One region of the Kitasatospora sp. NPDC004723 genome, then DNA from elsewhere that is predicted to be linked to it. Evidence: riboswitches for the same ligand, from Rfam matches in the RefSeq annotation. Region 1 holds a riboswitch; the other holds the start of a gene.

Evidence for each region. Region 1 has a riboswitch for thiamine pyrophosphate ahead of thiO (glycine oxidase ThiO). Riboswitches for the same ligand answer to the same signal wherever they lie in the genome.
Region 2: another riboswitch for thiamine pyrophosphate. It lies ahead of ABZW10_RS06295 (cytosine permease); the one in region 1 lies ahead of thiO (glycine oxidase ThiO).

What each region holds. Positions count from the first base shown of each region.
Region 1 is NZ_JBEXJT010000005.1:115,859-123,045, reverse strand. Features, by position in the region: gene pknB (Stk1 family PASTA domain-containing Ser/Thr kinase) at 1-1,527, opposite strand, end outside; gene ABZW10_RS08530 (thiazole synthase) at 1,667-2,464, opposite strand; gene thiS (sulfur carrier protein ThiS) at 2,468-2,689, opposite strand; gene thiO (glycine oxidase ThiO) at 2,686-3,849, opposite strand; TPP riboswitch at 3,844-3,950, opposite strand; gene ABZW10_RS08515 (FAD-dependent oxidoreductase) at 4,049-5,287, shown strand; gene ABZW10_RS08510 (Rv2175c family DNA-binding protein) at 5,347-5,712, shown strand; gene thiE (thiamine phosphate synthase) at 5,709-6,353, shown strand; gene ABZW10_RS08500 (polyprenyl synthetase family protein) at 6,404-7,187, opposite strand, start outside.
Region 2 is NZ_JBEXJT010000003.1:337,155-344,341, forward strand. Features, by position in the region: gene ABZW10_RS06275 (MerR family transcriptional regulator) at 1-98, opposite strand, end outside; gene ABZW10_RS06280 (peptidoglycan-binding protein) at 181-1,290, opposite strand; tRNA gene ABZW10_RS06285 (tRNA-Ser) at 1,492-1,579, opposite strand; gene ABZW10_RS06290 (trypsin-like peptidase domain-containing protein) at 1,646-3,376, opposite strand; TPP riboswitch at 3,559-3,706, shown strand; gene ABZW10_RS06295 (cytosine permease) at 3,700-5,166, shown strand; gene ABZW10_RS06300 (glycerophosphodiester phosphodiesterase family protein) at 5,274-6,122, shown strand; gene ABZW10_RS06305 (ATP-binding protein) at 6,444-7,088, shown strand.

The DNA.
Region 1 (7,187 bases):
GCTGATCACCGAGCCCTCCGGGACGGTGTCGTTGTACGTCTCGGTCACCGTGCCGGCGGTCAGCTGCGCCCCGGTCAGCGTCGAGGAGGCCTGCGCGGCCGGGCGGCCGACCACGTCCGGGACGGCGATCCGCTTGGGCCCGCGCGAGACGGTGAGGGTGATCGCGTCGCTCTTCCTGGTCCGGGTGCCCACCCCGGGGGCGGCAGCCATCACCTGGCCGACCGGGACGGACTCGCTGTACACCTCGGAGACCCGCCCGTGCATGCCCGCGGCGTCCAGGATCCGCTCCGCCTCGGTCCGGTCCTTGCCGAGCACGCCCGGCACCGTGCCGTACACCGCGCCGGAGATCGTGTAGGTGGCGCCGCCGACCAGCAGGACCAGGGCGGCGACCACGGCCGTCCAGATCAGCGGCCCGCGCGGCAGCCGGCGGGCGGCGGACCGGGGGCGCCGGGCGCGGCGCGGGGCGCGGGGCGGCGGCGGCTCGTCGTACGGGCGGGGCTCGGTGAGCAGCTGGTCCATGAGGTCCGGCGGCACGTCCAGCACGCTGGTGCGCTCGACCGGGGGCGACGGCAGCAGCACCGGGGTGAGCACCGAGGTCGCCTCGCCGGTCGGGTAGCGCGGGCTGGGCCGGGTGGAGGCCGGCGGTTCGGCGTCCAGCTGGTCCGGGGTGAGCCCGCGGCGCACCCGCTGGAGCGCGGCGAGCAGCTCGACCGCGTCGTGCGGGCGGTTCGCGCGGTCCCGGGCGCAGGCGCCGGCCACTATGGCGTCCAGCCCGGGCGTCACGCCGGGGACGGCGGCGGACGGCGGCGGGACGTCCTCGTGCAGGTGGCGGTACATCACCTGGACGGGGTTCTCGCCGGTGTGCGGGCGGGCGCCGGTGAGCATCTCGTACAGCAGGATGCCGGCCGCGTAGACGTCCACCCGCTGGTCGGTCTCGGCGCCCAGGCGGATCTGCTCGGGCGCGAGGTAGGAGACGGTGCCGAGCACGGTGCCGGCCGTCGCGGCGGTGGAGGTGGTGGCGCCGTCGGCGGCGTTGAGCACCCGGACCAGGCCGAAGTCGGCGACCTTGACCAGGCCGTCCTCGGTGATCAGCACGTTCTCGGGCTTGACGTCGCGGTGCACCAGTCCGGCCCGGTGGGCGGCGCCGAGGGCGGCGAGCACCGGCTCCAGGATGTCCAGGGCGGCCCGCACGGAGAGCGCGCCGCGGTCGCGCAGCAGGTCGCGCAGGGTGCCGCCGGGCACGTACTCCATGGCGAGGAAGACGTGCGCGCCGTCGGCGCCCTGGTCGAAGACGTTGACCACGTTGGGGTGGGCGAGCCGGGCGACGGCCTTGGCCTCGCGGATGAAGCGGGTGGTGAACGCGGTGTCGCCGGCCAGCGAGGGGTGCATCACCTTGAGCGCCACGACCCGGTCGAGCCGGGTGTCGGTGCCCTGGTAGACGGTGGACATGCCGCCGGTGGCGATCCGCCGCTCGACCCGGTACCGGCCGTCGAGCAGGGTACCGATCAGGGGGTCGCGCAATGCCATGTCCACCCGGCGAGTCTAGGACGTGGGGGTCCGCCGGCCCCGGGAGACACCGCTCCCGGGGCCGCTCTGTGCCCGGTTTGTGACACCGGGATGATGATCGTATTGGTTATCCGGAATGTCGGGTGCCCGGAACGGACCGTCAGAACGCCGGGTGCTCGCGGGTGTCCAGGTCGGCACGGCCGGCCATCGCGGACGAGGCCTCGGCGTGGAACCGGCGCGGGATCCGGCCCGCCCGGTGGGCCAGCCGGCCCGCCTCGGCGGCGTGCCGCATCGCGTCGGCCATCAGCACCGGGTCCTGGGCGCGGGTGACGGCCGAGGCCAGCATCACCGCGGCGCAGCCCAGCTCCATCGCCAGCGCGACGTCCGAGGCGGTGCCGGCACCGGCGTCCAGGATCACCGGGACGCCCGCGCCCTCCACGATCAGCTGGAAGTTGTGCGGGTTGCGGATGCCCAGACCGGAGCCGATCGGCGAGCCCAGCGGCATGATCGCCGCGCAGCCGACGTCCTCCAGCTTGCGGGCCAGCACCGGGTCGTCGTTGGTGTACGGCAGCACCGTGAAGCCGTCGTCGACCAGGGTCTCGGCGGCGTCCAGCAGCTCGATCGGGTCCGGCAGCAGGGTCCGCTCGTCGGCGATCACCTCCAGCTTCACCCAGTCGGTGCCGAGTGCCTCGCGGGCCAGCCGGGCGGTCAGCACGGCCTCGCCGGCGGTGAAGCAGCCGGCCGTGTTGGGCAGCACCCGGATGCCGTTGCGGCTCAGCACGTCCAGCACCGAACCCTGGGTGCCGGCGTTCACCCGGCGCATCGCCACGGTGGTCAGCTCGGTGCCGGAGACCCGCAGCGCCTGCTCCAGGACCTCCAGGCTGGGGGCGCCGCCGGTGCCCATGATCAGCCGGGAGGAGAAGGACGTCCCGGCGATGGTGAGAAGGTCGTCGGCCATCGGTCAGCCTCCCTGGACGGCGGTGAGGATCTCGATCCGGTCGCCCGCCGACAGTGGCGTGCGCGGCCACTCGGCGCGCGGCACCACGGCCTCGTTCAGGGCGGCGGCGACGCCGGAGTGCGCCTGGCTGAGGGTGGCGACCACCTCGGCGAGGGTGGTCGCGGCGGGCACCTCGCGGGGCTCGCCGTTGACGCTCAGGGGGATGTCGCTGGTGCGGGGGCTCATGCCGGGACCTTCGTGAATCGGGTGGGGGAGAACGGGTGGGCGAGCTCCGGCAGGGTGCCGGTGGCCAGGTAGTCGGCCAGCAGGTCGCCGGTGACGGGCGTCAGCAGGACGCCGTTGCGGTAGTGGCCGGTGGCGGCGACCAGGCCGGGCAGCGCGGTCGGGCCGAGCAGCGGCGCGTTGTCCGGCGAGCCGGGGCGAAGCCCTGCGCCGGTCTCCACCAGTGGCAGTTCGGTGATGCCGGGGACCAGCTCGTGCGCGTCGCGCAGCAGCTCGTACACCCCGCCGGCGGTGACCGTGGTGTCGTGGCCCTGCTCCTCGGTGGTCGCGCCGACCACCAGCTCGCCGTTCTCGCGCGGCACCAGGTAGAGGTGGCCGCCGCGGACCACGGCGCGCACGTTGCGGGAGAGGAAGGGCCGGTACGCCTCGGGCACCCGCAGCCGCAGCACCTGCCCCTTGACCGGGCGGATCGCCGGCAGCACGCCCGGGGGCAGGCCGGGCAGCAGGTGGCTGCGCGAGCCGGCCGCGAGCACGATCCGGTCGGCGGTGACGCTCTCGCCGGTGGCCAGCCGGGCGCCGGTCGCGCGGTCGTGCTCGACCAGCAGCTCGGTGGCCTCGGTGCGGTGCACCACCGCGCCGGCCCGCTCGCACGCGTGCAGCAGGGCCTCCGCCAGCCGGCGGCCGTCCACCTGGTGGTCGTCGGTGACGTGCAGGCCGCCGCGCACGCCCGGGGCGAGCATCGGCTCCAGCCGGCGGGCCTCGCGGCCGGTGAGCCACTGCGAGTCCAGGCCGAGCCGCTGGTGGAAGGCGTGCAGCTCGCGCAGTTCCGCGCGGTCGTCGGCGTCGAGGGCGACGGCGAGGGTGCCGCACTGCCGGTAGCCGATGTCCCGGCCGCCGCTCGCCTCGGTGAGTTCGGCGGCGAAGGACGCGTACCGCTCGTTGGAGGCCATCCCGAGGCGCAGCAGCGGCTCCTCGCCGTACTGGAGTTCGGTGACCGGGGCGAGCATGCCCGCCGCGACCTGGGCGGCACCGTGGCCGGGCCAGGGGTCGATCAGCAGGACGCGCAGCCCGCGCTGGGCCGCCCGCCAGGCGACGACGAGGCCGATGATCCCACCGCCGATGACCAGCACCTCGGCATGGGCGCCCCGTACCAGGCGTGTCAAAGCTGCTCTCCCTTCGCCGGTATGACCCGGATCAGGTTCGGACGGTCGCGGGCCGTGCCAGCCCGCCTCTCAGCCCGGTGCGCCGGGCTCCCGTGATGGTGCCCCCACCTTAACTCCGGGGGGTGCGCCCCCTGAAGGTGCCCGCGAGAGGGGGCGGGGAAGGGCCTAGGACCTCGGACCCGGAACCGGGCTCAGTACAGTGACGGGCGTGGCTGAGCTGAACGGAACGGGACAGACGGATCGGGTGGTCGTCGTGGGCGCCGGGCTGGCCGGGGCGCAGTGCGCCGCGGTGCTGCGGCGCGACGGCTGGCAGGGGCGGATCACGCTGGTCGGCGAGGAGCCGCACGCGCCGTACGACCGGCCGCCGCTCTCCAAGGACGTCCTGCTCGGCAAGGCCGACAGCACCGCCCTCGACCTCGACTTCGCCGAGCTCGGCGTCGAGCTGCTCACCGGCCGCCGCGCCACCGGACTCACCGCCGGCGGCCCCGGCGGCGCGGGCCTGCTGCACACCGACGCCGGGGACGAACCGTACGACGCGCTGGTGATCGCCACCGGCGCCGAGCCGCGCGCCCTGCCCGGCGCCGAGCGCGCCCACCTGCTGCACACCCTGGACGACGCGCTGGCGCTGCGCGCCCTGCTCCGCCCCGGCCTGCGCCTGGTGCTGGTCGGCGCGGGCTGGATCGGCGCCGAGGTGGCCACCGCCGCCCGGGCGGCCGGCTGCGAGGTGACCGTCGTCGAAGCAGGCCCGGCGCCCGTCCCCGGCGCGCTGCCCGCCGAGGTCGGCCGGGCGATGGCCGCCTGGTACGCCGAGGCCGGGGTGGACCTGCGCTGCGGCACCGGCGTCGCCGCCGTCGAACCGGGCGCGGTGCTGCTCGCCGACGGCTCGCACCTGCCCGCCGACGAGGTCGTGGTCGGCATCGGCGCCCGCCCGGCCACCGGCTGGCTGGCCGGCACCGGGGTCGCCCTGGACGCGGCCGGCGCCGTGCTGGTGGACGAGCGGCTGCGCACCACCGTGCCGGGCGTCCTCGCGGCCGGCGACTGCGTCAGCTACCCCTCGGCACGCTCCGGCGCCCGGCTCACCGTCCAGCACTGGGACCACGCACTGCAGTCCGGCGAGGCCGTCGCCGCCACCCTGCTCGGAACGGACGCGCCGCCGTACGACCCGGTGCAGTACTTCTGGTCCGAGCAGTTCGGCCGGATGGCGCAGTACGCCGGACGGCACGGCGCGGGCGACGAGCTGCTGTGGCGCGGCTCGCCGTCGGACGCCGGCTGGTCGGTGCTCTGGCTGCGCGACGGCGCCCTGCGGGCGCTGCTCGCGGTCGACCGGCCGCGCGACCTGACCCAGGGACGGCGGCTGATCGAGCGCGGCGCCGTGCTCGACCCGGCCCGCGCGGCCGACCCGGCGGTCCCGCTGAAGTCGGCCCTGGCCGCCGGGTAGCGCCGGGCGGCGGACCCGGTTGGTGCGCGGCGGGCCGCCGAGGTGGCAGTCTGGTGCTTGTGAGTGAGATCGAAGCCAAGATTGAAGCCCTGGTCCCCGCGTGGCTGTACCTCCCCGACATCTCCGAGAAGTGGGGTCTGGTGGTCACCGAGGTCCGCAACATGGTCAAGAAGGGTGACCTGATCGCCGTCCGCCGCGGCCCCAACAAGTCGCTGCAGGTCCCGGCGGCGTTCATCGACGAGACCGGCCCGGTGAAGCACCTGGTCGGCACGGTGACGGTGCTGCGCGACAGCGGGTTCAGCGACGAGGAGATCCTCGAGTGGATGTTCAGCGAGGACCCGTCGCTGCCCGGCACCCCCGTCCAGGCGCTCTGGGAGAACCGGGCCACCGAGGTCAAGCGCCGCGCCCAGGCGATGGCGCTGTGACGGACCGACGGGAGCGGCTCGCCGACGCCCGGCTGTACCTGTGCACCGACGCCCGGCGCGAGCGCGGCGACCTCGCCGAGTTCCTGGACGCGGCGCTGGCCGGCGGCGTCGACATCGTCCAGCTCCGGGACAAGGGCCTGGAGGCCCGGCAGGAACTGGCGGCGCTGGAGGTCTTCGCCGACGCCTGCCGCCGGCACGGCAAGCTGCTCGCCGTCAACGACCGCGCCGACGTCGCCCACGCGGCAGGCCCCGACGTGCTGCACCTCGGGCAGGACGACCTGCCGGTGCCCGCCGCCCGGGCGATCATCGGCGAGGACGTGCTGATCGGGCGGTCCTGCCACGCCGAGTCCGAGGTGGACGCGGCCGCCGCCGAGCCCGGCGTCGACTACTTCTGCACCGGTCCGGTCTGGCCGACCCCGACCAAGCCCGGACGCCCCGCGCCGGGCCTGGGCCTGGTCGAGTACGCGGCGAAGCTGGGGAGCGACCGCCCGTGGTTCGCCATCGGCGGCATCGACCTCGGCAACCTGGACGAGGTGCTGGCCGCCGGCGCCCGCCGGGTGGTCGTCGTCCGGGCCGTCACCGCCGCGGACGACCCGGGGGCCGCGGCCGCCGAGTTCGCCCGCCGGCTGCGCGCCCACTGACCGACCGGGGCCGCCGCCGTCCGCTCCGCCCCCGCGCCTGTGCGGAGGGGTCAGTACTTGCGGACGGTGGCGGCCTCGGCCAGCGCCAGCAGCGTCTCCCGGGCCCGCGGGTCCGCCAGCGGCGCCTCGTCCAGCGCGGCCAGCGCCTGGCGCAGCAGTTCCTCGATCCGCTGCTCCACCCGCTCCGGCGCGCCGCTGCGGGCCACCAGCTCGCGCAGCCCGGCGACCTCCCCGGCGGTCAGGTCCGGCGCGCCCAGCCGCTCGTCCAGGTGCCGTGCCTCGGCGGCCGGCAGGCCCCGCATCGCGTGCGCGACCAGCAGCGTCCGCTTGCCCTCGCGCAGGTCGTCGCCGGCCGGCTTGCCGGTGACCGCCGGGTCGCCGAACACGCCGAGCAGGTCGTCCCGCAGCTGGAACGCCTCGCCCAGCGGCAGGCCGAACGCCCCGTACGCCTCCACCAGCCGGGGCGGGGCCCCCGCGAGCAGGGCGCCGACCTGGAGCGGCCGTTCGATCGTGTACTTGGCCGACTTGTAGTGCAGGACGGTCTGCGCGCGGTCCAGTGCGCCCTGGTCGGTGGAGTCCCCGGCGACCGGCTCCAGCACGTCCAGGTACTGGCCGACCATCACCTCGGTGCGCATCAGGTCGAACATCGGCTTGGCGGCCAGCACCGCCGCCGGGTCCAGGCCGGAGTTCAGGAACAGCTCGTCGCACCAGATCAGCAGCAGGTCGCCGAGCAGCACCGCCGCCGAGGCGCCGTACTGCTCGCGGTCGCCGCGCCAGCCGCGCTCGCGGTGCATCGCCTCGAAGCGGCGGTGCACGGAGGGCAGGCCGCGGCGG
Region 2 (7,187 bases), on a different contig from region 1:
TCGACCCGGGCGGGCCGGAGCAGTCCGACGGCGTCGTAGTGGCGCAGCATGCGGACCGACACCCGGCCGTGTTTGGCGAAGTCTCCGATGTTCAACATGGTCCCTCCAGTGCAGACCCTCACACGGTGTCACGGTCAAGCACCGGCTTCGCCGCCCGGCCGCCCGCTCGCGGCCGCCCGGTCAGTCCGTCACGTCGAACCCCCTGCGTCGGCCCAGCACCTGGAGGCTGCGCTGGCCGGGGATGCCGTTGGCGTCCTCGCCCGCGTAGCCGAGGCTGCGCTGGAACGCGGCGTACGCCTGCACGGTGCGGGTGCCGAGCGAGCCGTCCACCCAGCGCTGCTCCAGGAACCCCTCGTCCGCCAAGGCCTGTTCGACGATCCGCACCTCGCCGCCGTACGTCTGGTGGCCCTGCTCGGCCCCCGGGTCGGTGCGCGCCGCCGCGACCACGTGGGCGAGCGACACCCGCTGCGCCGAGGGCAGCCGGCCCAGCAGCCGGCGCAGCGACGCCTCGCCCGGCACGCCGTCGGCGTCCGACCCCGAGTAGCCCAGACTGCGCTGGAAGTCCTGGTAGTTGAGGGTGTCGGCGTCCCGCCAGTCCTGGTCCGGCCCGGACTGGTAGTGCCCGCCGAAGCCCTGCCGGACGAGCGCCTGGCCCACCTCCTCGACCTGCGGGCCGTGCGCCCCGTAGCCGTACTCGAGCCCGTTGATGGTCACCCGGTACCGGGCGGGGCCGGAGCCGCCGCCCGGCGGGGGCAGCGGCGCACCGCCGGCCGCCGCGACGATGCCGGGCATCACGACGTCGCGGAACTGCCGGGCCCGGGCGTCCCCGGGGCAGGCCGTCCCGCCGTCCGACCACTCGGGGAACATCCGGTGCACGCCGAAGCCGGGCTCGTCCCACTCGCCGCAGATCCGCAGCGGGATGCCGTGCCGCTGGTGCAGCCAGACCCCGAGCGCGACGAACGCGTTGATCTGGGCGTCCGTCCACGGATCGGTGCTCTGGTCGTCGCTGGCCGACTCCACGCTCACCGCGCCGGTGCCGTCGGCCCGGCGGTTGGCCCGCATGTTGGCGTCGGCGCGGGTCTGGGTGCCGATGTACTGCCCGACGCTGCCGTCGTACCCGACCCCGAAGTGGGACTCCAGGTTGGTGGAGTCCCTCCAGTACTCGTAGATCCGCCGCGGCGTCCACGGCGCCGCCACGCTGTGGAAGATCACCTGCGTCGGGATGATCGCCGGCTGCTCGTCCGACTCCGGTTCGAGCTCCATCTTCTCCGCACCGGGGTACCAGGCCATCAGTCTCTCCTCGCCGGGCCCAGGGCAGTTCGCCCCTTACGCCCTGACGACGGACCCCGCACCCCCACCCGAGGACGTTCCCACCCCAAACCCCCCGTTCGGGTGAACCCGGCCCACCCCGGCCCACCCCCGAACAGCACGAAGGCGGGTGCCGACCTCAGGTCGGCACCCGCCTCGAGCAGGTGGTTCTTCTCCTACCGGCGGAGAGCGTGGGATTCGAACCCACGGTACGGGGTCACCGCACGACAGTTTTCAAGACTGTTCCCTTAGGCCGCTCGGGCAGCTCTCCAGGCGGAGGTCAGCCTAACGGGTCCGGCGGGGTTCGGTGCACAGGGTTTCCGGGGCGGGTCGGGGGTCAGTTGTCGCCGACGCGGCTGCCGAGGGTGACCTTGGTGGTGGCGGTCTGGCCGTTGCGGGTGTACTCGACGTCCACGGTCTCGCCCGGCTTGTGCGTCCAGATCTTGCTGACCAGGGCGGGGCCGTTCTCGATCGGGCTGCCGCCGAGCTTGGTGATGACGTCGCCCGGCTTGAGGCCGGCCTGGTCGGCGGCGCCGCCCGGGGTGACGGCCGGCTGGCCCTGGACGTCGCGGGTCTGGATCTGCGCGCCGTCGCCCTTGTAGTCGTCGTTGCGCAGGACGTCGAGCTTGGCGTAGACCGGCTTGCCAGTCTTGATCAGGGTGTCGGCCACCCACTTGGCCTGGTTGATCGGGATCGCGAAGCCGAGGCCGATGGAGCCGGCCCGGCCGTTGCTGGAGGCGTTGGACTGGATCGCCGAGTTGATGCCGATCACGCCGCCGGCGGAGTCCAGCAGCGGGCCGCCGGAGTTGCCGGGGTTGATGGAGGCGTCGGTCTGCAGCGCGTTCATGTAGGAGGCCTGCGCGCCGGTCTCGTCGCCGGAGGCGACCGGGCGGTCCTTGGCACTGACGATGCCGGTGGTGACGGTGGACTCCAGGCCGTACGGGGCACCGATGGCGATGGTGGAGTCGCCGACGTTGACCTTGTCGGAGTCAGCCAGCGGAAGCGGCGTCAGCTTCTCCTTGGGCGGGTTGTCGAGCTTGATGACGGCGACGTCGTAGCCCTCGGCGCGGCCCAGCACGGAGGCGCCGTAGGAGCTGCCGTCGGCGAACTTGACGGTCAGCTTGCCGCCGCTGGAGGCGGGCGCGACCACGTGGTTGTTGGTGAGGATGTGGCCCTCGGTGTCGAAGACGAAGCCGGTGCCGGTGCCGGACTCGCCATTGCCCTGGGCCTTGATGGTGACGACGCTGGGCAGCGCCTTCTGCGCGATGCCGGCGACCGAGCCCGGGGCGGGCTCGTTCTTCTGGGTGTTGTTGGCCTGGACGGTGGTGGAGCTGCGGTCGGCCTTGGCGCTCACCGATTTGCCGTCGCGGTCGGCGACGGACACGCCGACCGCGCCGCCGGCCACGCCGGCCACCAGGGCGACGGCCGCGACCAGGGCGATCAGGCCGCCGCGCTTCTTGCGCGGGCCGCCGGGGACCGGCGCGCCGGGGTACTCGCCCGGGTAGCCGAGCGGGCCGCCGGGACCACCGGGGGCCCCGGGCGCGCCCGGGGTGATGTCGTGGGCGGCGCCCCAGCCGCCGAGCGGCTGGCCGGCGCCGAACGGGTGGTGGTGCTGGCCGGTCGCGCCGGGGGCCTGCGGGGCGCCCGGGGCGGCGAACGGGTCGTGCGCGACGGGCGCCGGGGGCACCGGCGTGCCCGGGGCCGGGGTGGCGTACGGGTTGTCGCCGTACGGGGCGGGGGCCTGCGCGGCCGGCGCCGCGGGGGCGGCGGGCGGCAGGACCGGCGGCGGCGCGTCCAGGTACCCGGGCTCGGCGGCCGGGGCCGGCGCGGCGGGTGCCTCCGGGGCGCCGACCTTGCCGAACGCCAGCGTGGGCGTGAACCCGCCGGAGCCCCCCTCGGCGGGCGGCTGGGGCGGCTGGTCGACTGCGGGCGTCGGTGCAGAAGCGGGGGCGGGGCCGGCCGCAGACGGCAACGCCGGACCGTCAGAAGCGGAACCCACCACCCCCTGGCCGCCGGAGGGCTGCTCCCCCTGCGGCCCGGTGGACCCAACCTCGCGCTCGGTGCTCACGGACGACCTCCATAGCTGACAGGACCAACAACCATAGTTTTTCGCACACCCGATTCGATTGCCGTAAGGACCCTTCTGAAGAACTCATAAGAATCCTTAGCCGGGCCAGACGGCCGCCGAAGCGCCGTACCCGACACGACCCGTCTTGGCGTTCCCCCCGACGGCGACTAGCCTGTCGCTCCGAACTGACACGCGGGAGCTTGGACCGACCAGGCTGAGAGTGCGCCGGTCGACCGTACGCCACGGAGCTCGTGGGCGGCTGTCGAGGGGGCGCAGACCGCCGGAACCTGTCCGGGTAATGCCGGCGTAGGGAGAAATCGGCCATGCCGTCCGCTTCGTCATCCTCGTCCTCCGGCGCGCCCGCGTCCCGGAACGTCCCCCCGCCGCAGGACGCCGCGGCCACCGCCCCCGGTTCCCCCGACGGGGACACCGCGCGGACGGCCACCGCCGTCCTGGAGCCCCCGGCCCGCACCGAGGCGCCGCTGGTGCTGGACACCGAGCCGCCCCGCACCCTCGGCTTCCGCGACCACTTCGCGCTCTGGATGAACCTCGGCGTCTCGCTGATCGGCTTCACCACCGCCGCGACCGTGCTCGGCGCCGAGGGCGAGGAGCTGTCGCTGGCCGCCGCGGTGACCGCGATCGTGGCCGGCACCGTGGTCGGCACCGCGATGCTCGGCGTGGCCGCGCTGATCGGCGCGCGGACCGGCGCGCCCGCCATGGCGAACCTGCGCGGCCTGTTCGGCACCCGGCTGTCCTACGTGCCGACGGTGCTCAACATCGTCCAGTGCATCGGCTGGGGCGTCTACGAGCTGCTGACGATCGCGCTCGGCGCGCAGACCGTGACCGGCACCGAGGGCTACCGCTGGGTCTTCGTGGTGCTGGCCGGCGCGCTGACCACCGCGCTGACCATCTGGCCGCTCGGCGCCATCGCGGTGCTGCGCCGCTTCGTCGCCGCCGCGGTGGCGGTCGCGATGGTGTACTTCACCGTCCAGCTCGGCCGGCACGGCGTGCCGGACCCGGGTGCCGGCAACTGGCACGGCTTCCTGCGGGCGACGGACTCGATGATCGCGGTGTCGATCTCCTTCGTACCGCTCGCCGCCGACTACACCCGGCACTCGCGCACCCCGCGCTCGGCGTTCTGGGGCAGCTTCTCCGGCTACACGATGGCGCAGGTCTGGTGCTACGTACTCGGGCTGATGGCGCTGCTGCAGGCGGACGGGAACCCGGAGCGGATCTTCGACTCCTTCCTGGGCGTCTGGGCCGGCTGGCTGTTCCTGCTGGTGCTGGTGCTGCGCGAGACCGACCAGTCCTTCGCCAACGTGTACTCGACCGCGATGTCGATCCACAACCTGCTGCCGAAGGTCGACCGCCGGGTGCTGACGGGCGGCACCGGTGTGCTGATCACCGTGCTCGCGCTGCAGATCACCGCGTTCACCGACTCCTACTACGCCTTCCTGGGGCTGATCGGCTCGGTCTTCGTGCCGATGTTCGCGGTGCTGGCGGTCGACTACTTCCTCGGCGCCGGGCGGCGCGGCTGGGACCTCTCCGCCGACGCGCCGTCCCGCTGGCTGATGCTGCTGCCGTGGGCGCTGGGCTTCGCCACCTACCAGCTGATCGCGCCGACCGCGGTGGCCGGCTGGTGGACGGACCTCTGGACCTCCGCGCAGGAGGCGCTGCACTTCACCCCGCAGGAGTGGACCTCGGCCTCGCTGTTCGGCTTCCTGGTGCCGGCCCTGGCCACCTGGGCGCTCACCCCGCTCACCCGGGCCCGGGGCGCCGTCGCGCGCTGACCCGCTCCGCAGCCGCGGGCGCGGAGGCGGAGGCGGAGGCGAAGACGGCCCCCCGGGTTGGGACCGTCTTCGCCTCCGCTTCACTTGCGCGGCCTATCGTGTAGGGCGTGACCAGCCCTGATGTCTCGCCCGTGACGGCCCGCACCGCACCGCCCGTCCAGGTGATCGCCCACCGCGGTTCCTCGTACGCCCTTCCCGAGCACACCCTCGCCGCCTACCGCCAGGCGCTCACCGAGGGGGCGGACGCCCTGGAGTGCGACGTGCGGGTGACCGCCGACGGGCAGCTGGTCTGCGTGCACGACCGGCGGATCGGCCGGGTCTCGGACGGCCGGGGCACGGTGTCCGCGATGACCCTGGCCGAGCTGGAGGCGCACGACTTCGGCGCCTGGAAGACCGGCCGGCCGAGCGAGGACCCGGAGCTGCGCGGGGTGCTGCGGCTGGAGAGCCTGCTGGAGCTGGTGGTGGACTGCGGACGTCCGGTGGACCTCGCGATCGAGACCAAGCACCCGGTGCGGTTCCGCGGCCGGGTGGAGTCCGAGCTGCTGCGGGTGCTGGACCGGTTCGGGATCGGCGGCGCGGGCGGTGGCGCGGGCGATGGCGGCGCGGGCGGCCACGGCGTCAACGCCCGGATCATGAGCTTCTCCTCGCTCGCGCTGGCCCGGGTGGCGGCGGCCGCGCCGCAGTACCCGCGGGTGTTCCTGTTCGAGCGCGGCCTGGTGCTGCGCGGACGGCTGCGCCCGGGCGCGCCGCTGCCGGGCGGGGCGCGGATCGCCGGTCCCGGCATCGAGCTGGTGCGGGCCCGGCCGGGGCTGGTGACCAGGCTGCGCGAGCTGGGCCACCAGGTGCACGTGTGGACCGTGGACGAGCCGGCCGACGTCGAGCTCTGCCTGGAGCTCGGGGTGTCGGCGATCATCACCAACCGCCCGGCGGAGGTCCTGGCCCAGCTCGGCCGCTGAGCCCGGACACCGGAGCCGTCGCCCGGAGCCGTCGCCGGACCCGCCGGCGGACCCGGTGGTAATCGCGGGGTACGTGGTACCGCTGTGGTGAACCGTTCAACCACCATCGGCCGTTGATCGGCTTGGTAGGGACTCAAACCTTTCGGCGACGATTTCTGCCGCAATTCATACAGTTTCACGACGCAGGGTGAGCGTCGAATCACCTCTCGCGCACCGACAGTGGACGGCCGTCAAATGTGCGCGAGGGATCGCCGCACGGTCGTTTCCGACGTATTGCCAAGGGGCATCCATCCCTCGGCATACGCTGAAGGAGGTCCGGGGGTGGCGTTGATGGTGGCGCGTGAAGTGCCGACTTCATCGACCATGGCAGTGCCGCACGGCCCAGCGAGTGTCGGGGTCGCACGGCGCCGGCTGCGTCGAGATCTGGGAGACCGCGAGATACCGGAACCGGTCATTGATGATGCGGTTCTGATCCTTTCCGAACTTTTGAGCAACGCTTGTCGCTACGCCCGACCGTTGGGCCCGCTGCCCGCGCTCGGCCGGGGCGCCCGCTCCGGGGCCGTCGAACCGCTGTTGGTCGGCGGACCGGCCCGGACCGGCGGGAGCAGCAAGCAGGCCGCCGCGGCGGGCGAGGCCGGCGAGGACGCCGGCGGCGTCCTGGTGCGCTGGCAGATGCACGCCGACGGCGTGCTCACCCTGGAGGTCACCGACGGCGGGGCGCAGACCCGGCCGTCGCCGTCCAGCCCCTCGCTGACCTCGCACGGCGGCCGCGGGCTGAGCATCGTGGACCAGCTGGCCAGCGACTGGGGCGTGCGCGACGCCCCCGGCGAGGTGACCGTGTGGGCGGCGCTGCCGGCCCGCGCCCGGCACGCCCGGCGGACCGGCGGCGGACACCACGCCGACGGACACCACGGTGGTGGGCAGCACGGCGGTGGGCACCCCGGCAACGGCCGCCACACCGGCTGACCGGCCGCGCACCGGACCGGCGGGCGCGGGCCGGGCCGCCCGCGCCCCGGCGCACGCCACGCGCCCGGGGAACGTCAGTAGGCTGCCGGGAGCACAACA